Regions from separate parts of the Bradyrhizobium sp. SZCCHNR3119 genome, predicted to be linked through region 4. Evidence: predicted binding sites of a transcription regulator. Region 4 holds the regulator's gene; each other region holds the start of a gene.
What was found. Region 4 encodes LexA, which represses DNA repair genes until DNA is damaged. Its sites were predicted from a motif close to TGTTCNNNNTGTGTTCNG; they were not measured.
Positions count from the first base shown of each region.

Region 1: recA (recombinase RecA) is a predicted target of LexA. The motif match lies at 2,138-2,155, and genes of this name have one in related genera.
Region 2: QX034_RS23945 (DNA repair protein) is a predicted target of LexA. The motif match lies at 2,983-3,000, and genes of this name have one in related genera.
Region 3: QX034_RS21675 (PA0069 family radical SAM protein) is a predicted target of LexA. The motif match lies at 2,753-2,770, and genes of this name have one in related genera.

Region 1 is NZ_JAUEUV010000001.1:5,311,991-5,316,309, reverse strand. Features, by position in the region: gene QX034_RS24395 (hypothetical protein) at 1-691, opposite strand, end outside; gene recA (recombinase RecA) at 942-2,033, opposite strand; gene QX034_RS24385 (FAD-binding oxidoreductase) at 3,125-4,319, opposite strand, start outside.
Region 2 is NZ_JAUEUV010000001.1:5,216,021-5,220,339, reverse strand. Features, by position in the region: gene QX034_RS23955 (error-prone DNA polymerase) at 1-643, opposite strand, end outside; gene QX034_RS23950 (DNA polymerase Y family protein) at 640-2,232, opposite strand; gene QX034_RS23945 (DNA repair protein) at 2,126-2,920, opposite strand; gene QX034_RS23940 (putative DNA modification/repair radical SAM protein) at 3,084-4,319, shown strand, end outside.
Region 3 is NZ_JAUEUV010000001.1:4,711,003-4,715,321, reverse strand. Features, by position in the region: gene QX034_RS21690 (glycosyltransferase family 39 protein) at 1-4, opposite strand, end outside; gene QX034_RS21685 (ribonuclease HII) at 176-1,003, opposite strand; gene QX034_RS21680 (VOC family protein) at 1,077-1,532, opposite strand; gene QX034_RS21675 (PA0069 family radical SAM protein) at 1,559-2,731, opposite strand; gene QX034_RS21670 (phosphoketolase family protein) at 2,932-4,319, shown strand, end outside.
Region 4 is NZ_JAUEUV010000002.1:999,729-1,004,047, reverse strand. Features, by position in the region: gene QX034_RS31985 (ComEC/Rec2 family competence protein) at 1-1,546, shown strand, start outside; gene QX034_RS31980 (hypothetical protein) at 1,543-1,779, opposite strand; gene QX034_RS31975 (hypothetical protein) at 1,864-2,304, opposite strand; gene lexA (transcriptional repressor LexA) at 2,565-3,263, opposite strand; gene glp (gephyrin-like molybdotransferase Glp) at 3,543-4,319, opposite strand, start outside.

The DNA of each region.
Region 1 (4,319 bases), on a different contig from region 4:
TGACGCTGAACCGGTGCGGAGGATCGGGATAGATCAACTCCAGCAATCCCATCTCGGTCGACCCAAGGCCGGTGCCTGGGGCTGGTAATTCAATAAGCAACCTCAGCACGGTGTCGCGCATAAGCGGAAACGCGCTCAAATCCTCTCGTAGCAGATCGCACCATGCTTGCGGTGTCGGCGAACGATAGGCTTGCCAGGCTCTGGAGGCGAGATCGACATGCGCGGACGTAATTGGAATCCGGGGAACTTGCATTTCGGCCAACTGCTCGGTGGAACGGCCGACCAGCCACTCGACCGGACGAACGAAAAAATGCGGCGGAACGGCTTTGCGACGTCTGAGATAGTCCAGCAGCCAAATCAGCTCGAGCTGGTCGTTGGCGGTCGACTCGACCCAAACCTCAACGGTTTCAAAACATGCGCAAAGCTGGGCCAGACCAATGCCACGCACCTCGAACTGGTCGAGACGTTCCGAGGGAATGAAGTCCAGCCAGTGCGAACCCCGCTTTTGGTGTCGTTGTTCGGATCGCACATCGAAGCGGTCCTCCAGTTCATCCGTGGTGGGCGGACGACCAAACACCAGCCGTTGCAGATGACGTCCGAAGCAGTGACCGAAATGCAGGAACAGATCAGTCTGCTCGGTCGTATCCGATTTCGAGTAAAGATAGTTCGGCGTCAGGATAAGGCGCGTCATCGCTCGCCACCATGCAGCGCATATGACAGAGACAAGTGCGAAATAGTTGCGCGGATCCAGTCAGTTCGCCCGCGCGCTCGTCGTCAATTCTTCAAGTCGAGATCTGTTTGTATTGAACATCGGAAAAACGGGTGTTCTCGCCTTCCGAATCGAGGTGGATCAGCCTGAAGATACGTTTCGGCGGAGCCCCACGCGCAAACGGGCGCAGGACGGCAAGTCGACATCCTTAGCGCCCGCTGTCGTCGTAGACTTACTCTTCGGCCGGCTCTTCGCCGTCGCTGTCGGCATCGCGCTCTGCGCCAGCCAGGATCTGCTCGGCAATCAGGCCTGAGTTCTGGCGGATTGCAGCTTCGATCTTGGCAGTGAGGTCCGGGTTGGCGCGCAGGAAAGCTTTGGAGTTCTCGCGTCCCTGCCCGAGCCGCTGACTGTCATAGGAGAACCAGGCACCTGACTTTTCGACGATGCCGGCCTTGACGCCGAGATCGAGGATCTCGCCCATCTTGGAGACGCCCTCGCCGTACATGATGTCGAATTCGACCTGCTTGAACGGCGGCGCCAGCTTGTTCTTCACGACCTTGACGCGGGTGGAATTGCCGATCACCTCGTCGCGCTCCTTGATCGCACCGATGCGGCGGATGTCGAGACGAACCGAGGCGTAGAATTTCAGCGCATTGCCGCCGGTGGTGGTTTCCGGCGAGCCGTACATGACGCCGATCTTCATCCGGATCTGGTTGATGAAGATTACCATGGTGTTGGACTTGTTGATCGAGGCGGTCAGCTTGCGCAACGCTTGGCTCATCAGCCGCGCCTGCAGGCCCGGCAGCGACTCGCCCATCTCGCCTTCGAGCTCAGCCTTCGGCACCAGCGCCGCCACGGAATCGACCACCAGCACATCGACCGCGCCGGAGCGCACCAAGGTGTCGCAGATCTCCAGAGCCTGCTCGCCGGTGTCGGGCTGAGAGATCAGGAGCTCGTCGATATTGACACCGAGCTTGCGCGCGTAGATTGGGTCGAGCGCGTGCTCGGCATCGATGAAGGCGCAGATGCCACCCTTCTTCTGTGCTTCCGCCACGCAATGCAGCGCCAAAGTCGTCTTGCCCGAGGATTCCGGCCCGTAAATCTCGACGATACGCCCCTTCGGCAAGCCACCGACCCCGAGCGCGATGTCGAGCCCAAGCGAGCCGGTCGACACCGTCTCGATATCCATCGAGCGGTCGTTCTTGCCGAGCTTCATGACCGAGCCCTTGCCGAACTGGCGCTCGATCTGGGACAGGGCTGCGGACAGCGCCTTACTTTTATCCATGGAGGAACCTTCGACGATACGCAGGGCGGTGGCGGACATTGGCGCTCCTTATGGCGGGGATTCGCGGGATGGACAAACGGTTAACGAGACTGGGGCCGGTAATCTTTGGTGCATCTGCCGCGCAATGTACCCGATCCGTTCTATGTTCGCAATATGTTCCGTTGCCAGACCTGCGACTTTTAGGCGTCCGCCCGATGGGCCCCCCTCCGCGTCCTAACCCGAGAGCGAGCAGGCCGGCCCGCCGTCGATTGCGGCAGCAACCGCGACGCGTCTCGCGCTCGACGTCGATAGCCAGCAAGGCGGATCGGCGACTCTCTCTCATTCCGCACCTGTGAAGGTTGCGTGTCGCGCGGCGCGCAAGAGCGCCAACTGCGCCGATGGAACCCGTCCAGAACCAGGCTTGCCCGCCGCCGACGCTCGCGCGCGATCTCGCTCGCGAGCGGGATCGAAGCAGCCGCCTTCCCTCGCTCCGCTCCGAATGCGGCCTTCAGTTTGAAATTCCGATGACGAGAGTGCGGCAACGACTTGATCGGAACTTCATTTCGCCGCACCGGCGCAAAGCTCACGCCACGAAGACACAACTAATAATTGATCATCGCCATAAGCGCTGTGAATTATGACACGATGTGACATGAAGCGCAGCCGCTGCGCGCATTAGAGCGTGTGATCTCCAACTAAATCACTCATGGCGAGCATTGGTCTTCTCAACAGATCTCGTCCCTGCCACAACCCGCACGAACAAGCGATCAAGAGTTTCCCGTTTAGATCGCCCGTGGTTCTCCTGAGAAGAACGAAGTTCCGGCCGAGCTTCCGCTTTTGTTCGCATGCAAACGCTACCCGTTTAGGCAGCCGCAAACCATGTCCACAATTCTCCCGCGCGAATGGAGTTCGGCGGCGAAGCCTGCCACGCGAACCAACAACCTGCTTTCGCTCGGTGCGGGGGCGGCGCCGAAGCCGGACGCCGCTACTCGCAGGCCGCACGGACCCGGCGCTCGCAACAGCCCGCAACACGACCACGGTGTCGGACGTCCACACCGCAAACATCGCTTGGCTACCGTCTAGGCAACTTCTGCGCGAGCGGCTCATGCAGCGAATGTGACGTTCCGATGATTTGGGCGGCCTTGCGGAAATCAGGCCGCCTTCTGCAAGCGCCTAAAGCGTTCCAAACGGAAGGGTGCGGGGTCGACGCAAGGCGTCGATCCCGTCACCAGATCAGCCATCAACGCACCAGCTCCGGGACCGATGCCGAAGCCATGACCGGAAAAGCCGGTCGCGATATGAAGGCCAGGAACTGAACCGACCGGCGCTATGACCGGAACGGCATCGGGCGTGACGTCCATGAGGCCTGCCCACATCTGCGTAACCTTGGCGCCGCGGAACGCTGGGAAGGCTTCGCTCAGATGGCTGAGGCCGCCATGGACCAGTCGCCACGACGGATCGGGATCGAGAATGCGGACCTGTTCGAAAGGCGTCACCTCGTCGCTTTTCCAGCTTCGGGCCATCGACAGTTCGCGAAAGAATTGTCCGCCGATGCGAAGCGTCAGCTCCCTCCAGCTCTTGATGAGAGTCGGCGTGTAGTCGCGGAACAGACGGAAGCTGTCCGGCGTGATCGGCGCGATGTTCGCGTTCCGCTGGGCAACGGTGAAGCCGCCGTCGAGGCGACGGCGGAAGGCGAAGTTGCCGGCACCGACGGCGAAATCAGGAACACCTTCGACCGCTGACACACGGGCGACACTGCCGAGAATCTTCAGGACAGGAAGATCGATACCCATGTTGCCGGCGAAGAGACGCGACCATGCGCCTCCCGCAAGAACGACCGACGAACAGCGGATCTCGCCGCGCTCGGTGACGCAGCCGCTCACCCTGCCCGCCGATCGTTCGATGGTACGGACCGCGCAATTGGTGAGGATGTGCGCTCCCTTGGCGGCCGCGCCGCGGGCAATGGCCGGGGCCGCGATGAACGGCTCAGCCTTGCCGTCGCTCGGCGTATGCAAGGCAGCGCGGAAGGATTTCGCCATTCCGGGCATGAGCGCCTTCAAAGACTCACCTCTGACAAGACGGGAGTCGAGGCCGAGCTGCTTGGCATGTTTCAGCCAATCCTCATACATCGCAACATCGGCGTCCGTGTCGCAGAGATATGCAATTCCAGCCTGCCGGAAACCCGTCTCGCCGCCGATGCGCGCATTCATGCCGCGCCAGATCCGGAGACTTTCGATGGCGAGCGGCAGCTCGGCCGGATCGCGCCCCATCTGACGTACCCAGCCCCAGTTTCGCGCCGACTGCTCCGCAGCGATCAATCCCTTTTCGCACAAGGCGACGCTCACG
Region 2 (4,319 bases), on a different contig from region 4:
CGCGGATGCACGTCAGCACATCCTGGAGCGGACGTCGCGCGGGATGATGATAGAGCACGTCATTGGTCGCGATCAGCGGCACGTGAGCTGAGGCGGCAAGCCGCGCAAGCCGAGCCAAACGCCGGCGGTCATCGCCGCGATAGAGCAAACTTGCCGCCAACCACACGCCCTCAGCCTGGCTCTCTTGCAGGCGCACCAGGACCTTGCGCAAGCCGGCTTCCTCAAAGCGATGTGGTGGCATCACCACCAGGAGCTGGCCTTCGGCAAACTCCAGGAGATCATCGAAAGCGAGATAACAGGCGCCCTTCTCGACCTTGTCGGTGTCGTCGCCGCGCTTGCCGCGGGTCAGGAGCTGGCACAGCCGGCCATAGGCGGCGCGATCGCGCGGATAGACCAGGATGTCTGGCGTGCCGCAGGTGAAGACGATGCGCGCGCCATAGAGCAGCTTCGGCCGGTAAGGGAGCTTGTCATTGTCGAGTTCGGCATAGGCGCGGACGATACCGGCGAGCGTGTTGCGGTCGGCGATCCCGATCGCCTTCAAGCCATAGATGGCGGCCTGCTGCACATAGTCCTGCGGATGGGAGCCGCCGCGCAGGAAGGAGAAATTGGTGGTGATGCCGATCTCGGCATATTCGATGCTCATGCGAATAGACCGTGCATGTACCAGGCGGGCTGCACGACTCTGCCCGGCTGCTGCTCGATCTCGCGGTCGTAGAGGCCGTCGCGATAGAGCCAGAACCGCAAACCGTTCTCGTCCTCGACGCGAAAATAGTCGCGCGTCAGCCCCTGCCCATCCGGCCGCCACCATTCCATCGCGATCCGCTCCGGCCCTTCGGCACGCACGATCGCATGTGCGGCACGCCGCCAGACGAAGCGCGCGGGCGGCCCATCCGGCACCTGCGCGATCACCTGAATTTCCTCAGGACAGTCAAAAAGCCGCAAGGGCCGCAGCGGCGGCTCGCCCTCGACGCGCGCGGGCCAGTCGGCCTTCGAAGCCGCAACAAGCTGCTGCTGCGCTGGAGCCGGCAGGCTTGCGCGCTCGGGAATGTGGGTATCCACAGGCAGATGCACGATGACGCGCTTGCCCCCGATCCGCGCAGCAATACGATCGATCAGCGCGGCGATCTCGTCATTATCATGAACATGGGCGTCGAGATCGCGCTGCTCCTGCACCACGAGCTCGCTGCGGCTGGCGCACAACCGGATCAGGTCGAAGCCGAAGCCGGGATCGAGCGGATCGCTCAAGGCGTCCAGCCGTTCGCGAAACAGCCGGTCGATCACGCGCATCTCCGTCACCGGCCGGCCGGTATCGACCGCGATCATGCGCACCACACCGTCGGTGCGGAAGAAATAAGCCTCCAGCCGCCGCGCGCCCTTGCCTTGCTGCGCCATCGCAGCCACCAGCATGGATGCGAGGCTCGACAGGCTCGCGGCGATGACGGTGTCGGTCGCCACCGGTTCGGCAAAGCGCTTCTCGACGATGTAGTCCGGCGGCGGCTTGCGCGGACTGATCGGCGCATCCGCTTCGCCCAACGCCTGGGCCAGCACGCGCGTGAAGACCGCGCCGAAGCGCGCGGTGATCTCGTGGCGGCCGCGGGATGCGACATCGCCGATGGTCTTCAACCCCGCGCGGCGCAGCCCCAGCGTGATCGCCTCGCCGGCGCCGAGTGCCACCACCGGCAACGGACTGACGACAGCCGCCTCCTCACCGTCAAGCACGATGCGGCCGTGGACATGGTGGTTCAAGGTGCGCGCACAGATCGCATTCGACGCGATCGCAGCCGACACGGTGAAGCCGCGCGCGGTCAGCGCGTCGCACAAGAGCTTCATCAGCATGGCCTCACCGCCGAACAGATGGGCGCAGCCGGTAACATCGAGCGCCAGACCATGCGGCGGGTCGAGCGCCACCAGCGGCGTGAAGCGGTCGCACCAATCGGCGATGTCCTCCAGCGTCTTGGTATCCGCCGCGGTATCGGCTTCGTGCACCAGGAGGTCCGGACAGATGGCGCGGGCATTGGCGAGCGGCAGGCCATGCGTCAGGCCCCAGCGGGCCGCCGCCTCGTCGAGCGAATGGATCAAAAGCGCGTTGCCGTCCTTGATGACGACGACGTTCGGCTTGCCGTCATCAGGCGTGGCGCTTGTGGATGCCAGCTTTCGCTTGATGCGATCGATCGGCAGGCGCGGCAGCCACAGGCTGAGGATCCGCCGCCGGTTGGCTGAAACACTGGTCATCGCAGGTCCACTCCATGATCCATCGCCCGGTCTGGCCGTGACGGTTGCGAACAAGCTCGGCATCGAAGCGCGGCGCGCCCCACGCGGTCCAAGACGCCCCGGGCAAAGACGGCGCGGTGCGCAACATCCAGCGCGTTTCGGCGGTCGAAGGGACGGGCTCGGCGGCGATCCGCAACATCAACCCGGCGACGCCGGACGCTTGTGCCGCCAGCGTCAGCTTGCGGCTGGCGACGAGATCGAACTTCTTGGTCTCGCCCCAGACCTCGATCATCACGGCGCCGAGCGCATCGCAGGCGAGCGCATCCGCGCCTGTGCGCAGCGCCGTTTCGAGATCGGGCGCACGCACCGTCACCAGCAGGCGTGGATCGAGGCCGAGTTCGGCCAATCCACATGGCGACAGCGCGCCGCTCTCCCGTTCGGCAAAATCCTGCCTGATCCAGATCAGCGGCCGCCGCGCCGAGACGCGCGCCGCAAGCCCAAAGACAAAGCCGGTTGCGGCTGCCGCCTGCGTTCCGCTCGGCGCAAACACTTCGTGCAATGCGCCGGTGGCGAGCCCGCCCTGCAAGGTCGCGTCGACCTCGTCATGGCCGAGCGCGACACGGCGCCCCTCCAGCGTGCCCTCGCCCGCCTCGAGGCGGGCGATGCCGCTGCGCAGGCGCGCAAGCGTGTCCATGCGTGCGCCGGTCATGCGTCGCCGCTCCTTCTCGCCCCGTTACAGGTCCTTGCGGTTGAACCCGCAACGAACCTCTTTGTTCATGATACGTTCTAATATAAAGCTAACGCCTTGCGATGAGTCAATCGGGATTGACCCGGACGAGATTCACGCAACGGAATCAAAGGGATTCAGGCCGATGGAGCTGCTACGCAAACTGGAGATCCTGGCCGATGCCGCCAAATACGATGCCTCCTGCGCCTCCAGCGGTACCGAGATGCGGGATTCCAGCGACGGCAAGGGTCTCGGCTCGACCGCGCCCGGCATGGGCATCTGTCATTCCTATGCGCCCGACGGCCGCTGCATCTCGCTGCTCAAGATCCTTCTTACCAATGCCTGCAATTACGATTGCCTCTATTGCGTCAATCGCGCTTCCTCCAACGTCCCTCGCGCACGCTTCACGGTGGATGAGATCGTCAAGCTCACCATCGACTTCTATCGCCGCAACTACATCGAGGGCCTGTTCCTCTCCTCCGGCATCATCCGCAGCCCCGACTACACGATGGAGCAAGTGGTGTCGGTCGCGCGCAAATTGCGCGAGGAGCATCGTTTCCGCGGCTACATCCATCTGAAGACGATTCCCGAAGCGGACGAAGCGCTGATCGCGGAAGCCGGCAAATATGCCGACAGGCTCAGCATCAATATCGAGATGCCGCTGGAGACGAGCCTCGCCAAACTCGCACCGGAAAAGAACCAGCGCGCGATCCGCCGCACCATGGGGCGGCTCCGGCTCAAGCTCGACGAAGCGGATGAAGCCAAAAAGGCGATCCGCAAGGCCCGGCCGCCGCGCTTTGCGCCCGCAGGCCAGAGCACGCAGATGATCGTCGGCGCCGACAGCGCTAACGACCGCACCATCCTGGCGACCTCGGCCAATCTCTACGGCGCCTACAAGCTGAGGCGTGTCTACTATTCCGCCTTCAGTCCGATCCCGGATGCCAGCCGCGCGCTGCCGTTGCAGGCGCCGCCCCTCGCGCGCGAGCACCGGCTCTACCAGGCCGACTGGCTGATGCGCTTCTACGGCTTCGACGCCGAGGAAATCGTCGACGAAGGCGAAGGCATGCTGCCGCTCGACATCGACCCCAAGCTCGCCTGGGCGCTGCGCCACCGCGACCGCTTTCCGCTCGACATCAACACGGCGAGCCGCGAGGAGCTGTTGCGCGTGCCGGGCTTCGGCACCCGCACGGTCGAGCGCATTCTCACCATGCGCCGCGCGACCTCGATCCGGCTCGCCGACCTCACCCGACTGCACGTGGCCCGGAACAAGGCGCTGCCGTTCATCGTTCTCTCAGACCATCGTCCGTCTCGCGGGCTGCTTGATGCCGCCGGGCTGCGGACGAGGCTTCAGCCGAAGCCGCAGCAATTGGGATTTGGATTC
Region 3 (4,319 bases), on a different contig from region 4:
GCATGGGAGGCTGGATCGCTGGCGATCGTCTCTCGTTCACTTGGAGCCGTCTAGGTCGATCTGGCGGTCGAAACCGCGAGGCCGAGGTGGGCGGCGGCCCGTAGCGAGGAGTGACGCTTGGTGCTGGTTGGACGCCAAAATTATTAAGACCGCGGCCCCGCTGAGGCAATCGGCATTACAAGCCAACTGCAACTTCCGCCGATGTGACCACTGCCGTCTCGGCAAACAGGTCAGGCTCGGGCATCACCGTCCAAGGCTGGTGTTTCCGGCGCGCGGCCACTACCGGCGCGAACAGGCTGCGATGATGGACCGAGGGTCCGAGGCGGTCGAGCGCGGCCAAATGCTCCGGGACGGCGTAGCCCTTGTGCTGCTCGAAGCCATAACCCGGACAATCCTGCGCCAGCGCGCACATCAGCCGGTCGCGGGTCACCTTGGCGACGATGGACGCGGCCGCGATCGACATCACCAGGCCATCGCCGCCGATCACAGCCTCGCAATTGCAGTCGACCTCGATCTTGTCACGACCGTCCACGAAAACATGCTTCGGCGGCTCCGGCAGCGCACCGACGGCGCGCGAGAGCGCCCACAGCGAGGCCCGCAGGATGTTGTCGCGATCGATCCGCTGAGGTGAGGCGAAGGCCACTGCAAAGGCCGAGGTCTTGCAGATCTTCTCGAACAGCACCTCGCGCTGCTCGGCCGTGAGCCGTTTCGAATCGTCCAGGCCCTTGGGGATCCGCTTGGGGTCGAGCACCACGGCCGCAGCAACGACCGGACCTGCGAGCGGCCCCCGTCCGGCCTCGTCGCAGCCGGCGACCGGCCAGATCCCCTGCTTCCGCAACGCGCGCTCGCGACGAAAGCTCGGCAGCGCCACCGCAATGACGCCTTTGGCGGGCTTCGCCAACGCGACGTCGCCCGCCTTGGATGCGGTCTTAGCGGCGGTCCTGGCGGCGCCCTTCCCGGCTTTCGCAGGCTTGGCAGGCTTTTTGGCTGGATCCCGAATCATGACCGCGATCGTGCTTAAGCCGGCCGAATCACGCAACCGGGAACTCGGCCGAAATTCCCGCTATCCTCCGCCTCTAATCTGGAAGATGGACCCGTTGGTCCGGACCGACCTCGATTCCGGGCGCGACGACCACCTCCCAAACATGCCCGTCGGGATCGGCAAAATACCCGGCGTAACCGCCATAATCGGTGCTCTGCGCTGGCTTCAGCAGCGTGGCTCCGATTGACAACGCGAGCTGCAAGGCTCGATCGACCTCCTCGATCGACCTGCAATTCCACGCCAATGTCAGGCCACGAAACGTCTCCGGACGGGATTTCCCCGACAGACCCGCCTCCCGCGCGAGATCGTCCCAGGGATAGAGTCCGAGCACGCTGCTGCCTGTGTCGAAGAACGCCACCGCCTCGCCGGTTGCCCGAAATTTTCGGGCAAAACCCAGCGCCTCGTAAAACGAAATGCTGGCGCGCATGTCAGCGACGCCCAGCGTGATGACGGTGAGCCGCGGCGTCGATGGCAACAGGCCTGCGCTCATTGTACTCTCCCTGCAACTGACGTTTCCTAGAACAGGCTGAGCTGCTGCCCGCCCCCCTTCGGGCGCACGAAATGGTCGGTGGTGAGCTTCGACCGGCGCTTGTTCAGCCCCAGTCTTTCACAGGCAATCTCGAAGCGGCGCCCGATCATCCAGGCCATCGGTCCGGTACCCTTCATCCGGGTACCCCATTGCGAGTCGTAATCGCGGCCACCGCGCATATCCCGGATCAGAGTGAAGACGTGGCGATAGCGGTCCGGGTAATGCTCGAGCAGCCATTCCCGGAACAGGTCGCGCACCTCAAGCGGCAGCCGAAGCAAAACATAGGCGGCTTCCTTGACGCCGGCATGGGCGGCCGCATCGAGAATGCGCTCGATCTCACTGTCGTTGAGCGCAGGGATCACCGGTGCGACCATCACCGTGGTGGGGATGCCGGCCTTGGACAAGGCCTGCAGCGCCTCCAGCCGTTTCGACGGCGTCGAAGCGCGCGGCTCCATGGTTCGCGCCAGCTTCGGGTCGAGCGTCGTCACTGAAATCGCCACCTTGGCGAGGTTCTTCTTGGCCATCCGCGCCAGGATGTCGGCGTCACGCACAACTAGCGCCGACTTGGTCACGATCCCGACGGGATGGCCAACCCGCTCCAGCACCTCGAGGATGCCGCGCATGATCTTCCGCTCGCGCTCGATCGGCTGATATGGATCGGTATTGGTGCCGATCGCGATCATCCGAGGTTCGTAGCCCGGCGCGGAAAGCTCCTTCTCCAACAGCGCCGGCGCGTCCGGCTTGGCGAACAGCTTGGACTCGAAATCGAGCCCCGGCGACAGGCCGAGAAAGGCATGGGTCGGCCGGGCAAAACAATAGACGCAACCATGCTCGCAGCCCCGATAGGGATTGATCGAGCGATCGAACCCGATATCGGGCGAATCGTTGCGGGTGATAACCTTGCGTGAGGTGTCGGTCGCGACCGTAGTCTTGAAGGGCGGTAACTCCTCCAGACTCTGCCAGCCGTCGTCGAAGGCGACCCGCGCCTCAGCCTCATAGCGGCCGCTGGCGTTGGATTGTGCACCCCGGCCGCGTCGCCGGCCCTGGTCGATGGCGACAGCGAGCTCGGGAAAATCAGCAGAACTTGGAGGTGCACCCGCCGGCTCGGAGGGCGCCTTGACCGGCGGGTGCTTGAGGGCATGTGAAGATGCTCGGCTCATGGCCAAGAGATAGCAGACATTACGAACAAAGCAAGAACAAAAGTACAAACAAAGAACAAGAATGCCAATGGTCGAGGTCTGCGCCAGCGCAAGCTCGCTATCACAATCCCGTTCTATCCTACCGACCGGATGGAACGAGCCGGGTTCGCCGTCACTCTTTCCGTGCGCCTACCTTGAACGGAACGGGTCAGCGAGGTCCCATGCAAATCACCCCCACAGAGCAGAACAAGCTGGCCAGCGATCTGGAGCTGCTCGATCGCTACTGGCGTGCGGCCAACTATCTTTCGGTGGGGCAGATCTACCTGCTCGACAATCCGCTGCTGCGCGAACCTCTGCGTCCTGACCACATCAAGCCGCGGCTGCTCGGTCATTGGGGCACCACGCCGGGACTGAACTTCATCTATGCGCATCTGAACCGGGCGATCCGCGCGCAGGACGTCGACGTGATCTATATCTGCGGCCCAGGCCATGGCGGCCCGGGCATGGTGGCGAACACCTATCTGGAAGGCACCTACAGCGAGATCTACCCGGACATCACGCGCGACGTGGACGGCATGCGCAAGCTGTTCCGGCAGTTCTCCTTCCCCGGCGGCATCCCGAGCCACGCGGCGCCGGAGACGCCGGGGTCGATCCACGAGGGCGGCGAGCTCGGCTACGCGCTGGTGCATGCCTATGGCGCAGCCTTCGACAATCCCGACCTGATCGTCGCCTGCGTGGTCGGCGATGGCGAGGCCGAGACCGGGCCGTTGGCCACCTCCTGGCACTCCAACAAATTCCTGAACCCCGCACATGACGGCGCGGTGCTGCCGATCCTGCATCTCAACGGCTACAAGATCGCCAATCCGACCGTGCTCGGCCGCATGAGCGATACCGAGGTCCGGCAGCTATTCGAGGGTTATGGCTACGAGCCATTATTCGTCGAGGGCGATGAACCGGAAGCCATGCACCGCGCGATGGCCGACGCGCTCGATGTCGCACTCGCGAGCATTCGCTCGATCCAGCAGAGCGCTCGCCAGCAGGATGCGAATGTGCGCCGGCCCAAATGGCCCATGATCGTGCTGCGTAGCCCCAAGGGCTGGACCGGGCCAAAGGAGGTCGATGGCCTGAAGGTCGAGGGCTTCTGGCGCGCGCATCAGGTGCCGATCGCCAATCCCCGCGGCAAACCCGAGCACCTCGCTTTGCTCGAATCCTGGATGAAGAGCTATGAGCCGGAGAAGCTGTTCGACGGCGACGGCCGACTGATGCCGGAGCTGCAGGCGTTGGCACCGCATGGTCCGCGCCGGATGGGCGCCAATCCGCACGCCAATGGCGGACTCCTCAAGCGCGAGCTGAAACTGCCGGACTATCACGCCTTCGCGGTGGAGGTGTCCTCACCCGGCGCCGTCATCGCCGAGGCCACTCGCGAGCTCGGCAAGTTCCTGCGTGAGGTCGTCAAGCTGAATGCGGACAACAGAAACTTCCGCATCATGGGTCCCGACGAGACCGCGTCCAACCGGCTCGATGCGGTGTTCGACGCCACCGACCGGGTCTGGATGGAAGGGATCGAGCCTTACGACGTGCACCTCGCCCATGATGGCCGCGTCATGGA
Region 4 (4,319 bases):
TGCCGCCTTCATGCAGGGCCTGCGCGACACCATCGATGCGCGCATCCGCGCCCGGCTCGACGGCGACGAGCGCGCGATCGCAACCGCGCTACTGACCGGCCGCCGCGACGCCATTACGACGCCGGTCAACGACGCCATGTTCATCTCCGGGCTCGGCCATGTGCTGTCGATCTCCGGCTATCACATGGCCGTCGTTGCCGGCGTGGTGTTCTTTGCCGTGCGCGCGCTGCTGGCGCTGATCCCGGGGCTTCATGTCAGCCACCCCATCAAGAAGTGGGCGGCTGCCGCCGCGCTTGTCGCCGCGGCCTTCTATCTGTTGCTGTCGGGCGCGGAAGTCGCGACCCAAAGGTCCTTCTACATGACCGCCGTCGTGCTGATCGCCGTGCTGGTCGATCGCCGCGCCATCACCTTCCGCACGCTCGCTGTCGCCGCGATGATCGTGCTAGCGATCGCGCCGGAGGCGCTGGTGCACCCCAGTTTCCAGATGTCGTTCGCCGCGACCTTAGGCCTGGTGGCGTTGGTACAACTCGGGCTGCCGCATCTGTTCGCGACGCCCGACAGTTCGACGACAGCGCGCATCGCACTATGGGGCGGCCGCGAACTGGCCATGCTGCTGCTGGCCTCGCTGATCGCGGGGCTCGCGACCACGCCTTATGCCGCGTTTCATTTTCATCGCGTGACACCCTACGGCGTGCTCGCCAATCTCGCGGCGATGCCGGTGGTCTCCGCTCTGGTCATGCCGGCCGGATTGCTGGGACTGCTCGCGGCGCCGCTCGGGCTCGACGGTCCGTTCTGGTCGCTGATGGGATGGGGCATCGACTGGATGATCGCGGTGACGCGCTGGGTGGCAAACCTGCCCGGCGCGGTCGGTCGCATCCATGCGTTCGGCATCGGTCCCGTGATCGCCGCAAGTCTTGGCCTCATCCTGATGGGTCTGCTGCGCACGCCGCTGCGTTGGAGCGGCGCGGGTCTGCTTGCGGCTTCGATTCTCTGGGCGCTGATGACGCCGCAGCCGGACATGCTGATCTCCGCCGATGGCCGCAACGTCGCGGTGCGCGGCCGCGAGGGCCGGCTGCATCTCATCCGGACGGGTAAGGACGCCTTCCTTGCTCAGGAATGGCTCGCCGCCGATGCCGATGCGCGAACGCCGGCCGATAGCTCGCTCGGCGACGGCGTGTCCTGCGATGACGCCGGCTGCGTGGTGCCGCTTGCCGATGGCCGCTTCGTCTCGCTCGCGCTGCGCGCCGAGGCCCTGGAGGACGATTGCGCGCGGGCCGCACTGGTCGTGACAGTCAGGCAAGCGCCGCCCGATTGCACGGCCTTAGTGGTAGATCGCGACCGGCTGCAGCATCAGGGTGGACTGGCCCTCACGCGGCGCGGCGACGGCTTTGCGGTCGAGGCCGTCCGGCCCAACGGCACGCAGCGGCCGTGGTGGCCGGCTGCTCCCGATGCGGGCGATTTCCAGGCAACGCTGGCGCCGCGCTCGCCGGCGCCAAGATCCCAGGACGCGACGCCGCCGGAGGCGGAGCAGGGGGCGGTGGATTAGCAATCCGGCAGTTCGAACGTGCCGAGATGATATTCGGATGCGTCGTCGTCCTCGTCGCCATCCGACGGGCTTCGCGATGGCGGTGGAAGCTCCACCAGGGTGAACAGCGCATCGGGATGTTGCTGCCAGACCGCGATATCGTCGGCCGTCACGGTCAGCCATCCGAACGTGAATATGTAACGACCGGGCTCAGTGATGCGCCCGGCCTTTTGCCAATTGATCTTGTTGACCACGGGCCATTCTCCCCCCGGCGAACCATAACTTCCGCCGAGGGCCGAATGTTCCCATTTGTCTTCGCATCCGTTGCGCTTCTCAGTTCAGGTGATCGAGATCCGCCGCACCGGCGTCGTTTCGCTGCTGCTCGAAGCCTCGGTGCCCAGCGGCCTGCGCTCGGCCGGCTGCTTGGTCGCGGGCAATTGCAGCACGGTGACGCGTTGTCCCTCGCAGAGCTGGGTCACCAGCACATGCCGACCATCTGCGAACTCGATCGCATCATGGTGGCGATCGGGCACATGCTTCTCGATCGTGTTGAACTTGGCCACGCGGTCGCGGATCGTGCGGGTCCAGATCCAGCGGCTGTCGTAGCGAACGTCGTCGGCAAACGCCAATTCCGTCCCGGGCAGCATACACACGGCGACATTCGGCTCGCTCTCGGAGGCGAAGCCGCGGGTCGAGGTTCCGCGGAACGTCGTCGAGATCAGCGTTTCCCCGACTTTCGCCGGGCGGGACGCAACAGCATGCAGGCTATAGTCACACATCGGATCGCTCCTCGTTCGAGATAGCAACCCACGCTCCCCCCGGACAGGCGCAGGCCTCTATCAGAGTGGACATCAGGAACGATGTTAGCGCGTGCTTGACGGCAATTCTGCGCTGATCTGCACCCCGTACGGCGCTTCGCGATCACAAGCGTTTGAGCGTGTTGCATCGCGATCGAAGTGCAATCATCATCAGCGCCGTCGGAAGAGACCTCCAACGCGTCAGATCAAATTGCGCGCGATCCAGTTCGCGCGCGTGACGATCAGTACTTGCGGTACAGCCCGATCAGCTTGCCCTGGATCTTGACGCGGTTGGGCGGCAGGATGCGGACTTCATAAGCGGTGTTGGCCGGCTCCAGTGCGATCGAGGCGCCGCGCCGGCGGAAACGTTTCAAGGTGGCTTCCTCATCGTCGATCAGCGCGACGACGATGTCGCCGGTGTCGGCGGAGTCGTTGCGCTGGATCAGCGCCATGTCGCCATCGAGGATGCCGGCATCGACCATCGAGTCGCCGCGGACTTCCAGCGCATAATGCTCGCCGGAGCCGAGCATGTCGGCCGGGACGCTGATGGTGTGGCTGCGCGTCTGCAGCGCCTCGATCGGCGTGCCCGCAGCGATGCGGCCCATCACCGGGACGGCGACGGGACGATCGCCCTCGTCGATCGCCGGCGTGCTGGTGCGCACCTTGCCGAGATTACCTTCGATGACAGACGGCGTGAAGCCACGCCGGTTGTTCGCCGCCTGGGACAGTTCGGGCAGCTTGATCACCTCGATGGCGCGCGCGCGATTGGGCAGGCGGCGGATGAAGCCGCGCTCTTCCAGCGCGGTGATCAGACGATGGATGCCCGACTTCGAGCGCAGATCGAGTGCGTCCTTCATCTCATCGAAGGAGGGCGGCACGCCAGCTTCCCTCAGACGTTCGTTGATGAACCGCAGAAGTTCGTACTGTTTGCGCGTCAGCATCTCGACCAGATCCCCAGGTTGATGTGTCGTTCTCGCCCGAGACGTTCTTGTTCAAGACGCTCTCGTTCAAGACGTTCTCGTTTGAAGCGTTCTCGTTCGAAACGTCCTCAGTTCGCGGCGCCCGCAACATCTTCGAAACAAATCATGAACGGACACTATCTGTTCGATATGTGTTCTGCAATCATTAATTTGCAATGAAGGTGGTGCGCAAGATGCCTGCTCGATGCCCGCAAAATAGCTGCGAGATCCCTGGCGGTATATTTGGCAGCTGCACCCTGTTTAGTCTGGCAGCCTCAGAATCTCGCAGACGGAGCCGGCACTTGCCGCGGGCGCAAAAGCCGGGCGGATCACCAGGGCCTGCGATAGCGCGAGGTTGCCGAGCAGCGAGGAATCCTGATGCGTCACCGGCGTTGCGACCAGCGCGCCGTCGGCGCGCACCTCGAGCCGCGCGCGCAGATAGTCCTCGCGGACGTCGTTGGCGGCGAGGTCGCGGCCGAGCAGCGCAGTCTCGCGGGCAGGGTGGATTTGAGCCAAGCCCACGAGCTTCCGAATCAGCGGCACCAGAAACAACAGGCTGCAGACATAGGAGGAGACGGGATTGCCGGGCAGGCCGATCACGCGCATCTGGCCCAACCGTCCATGCATCATCGGTTTGCCCGGGCGCATCGCGATCTTCCAGAACGCCATGTCCACGCCCTCGGCGTCCAGCGCCTGCTTGACCAGATCATGATCGCCGACCGAGGCGCCGCCGGTCGTGATCAGGATGTCGGCTTTCGCCTCGCGCGCGCGGCGGATGCCTGCGACCGTCGAGTCCAGCGTGTCGGCGGCGATGCCGAGGTCGATGGGATCTGCACCCTCGGCGCGCGCCAGGGCGCGCAGCGCGTAGCCGTTGGAATAGACGATCTGGCCGGGACCGGGATTCGACCCCGGCATCACCAGCTCGTCGCCGGTGGCAAGCAGCGCTACCTTGGGGCGGCGGTGCACCGGGAGCTCGGGATAGTTCATGCTGGCGGCGAGCGACAGGTCGCGATCGCTCAGGCGTCGGCCGGCTTTGAG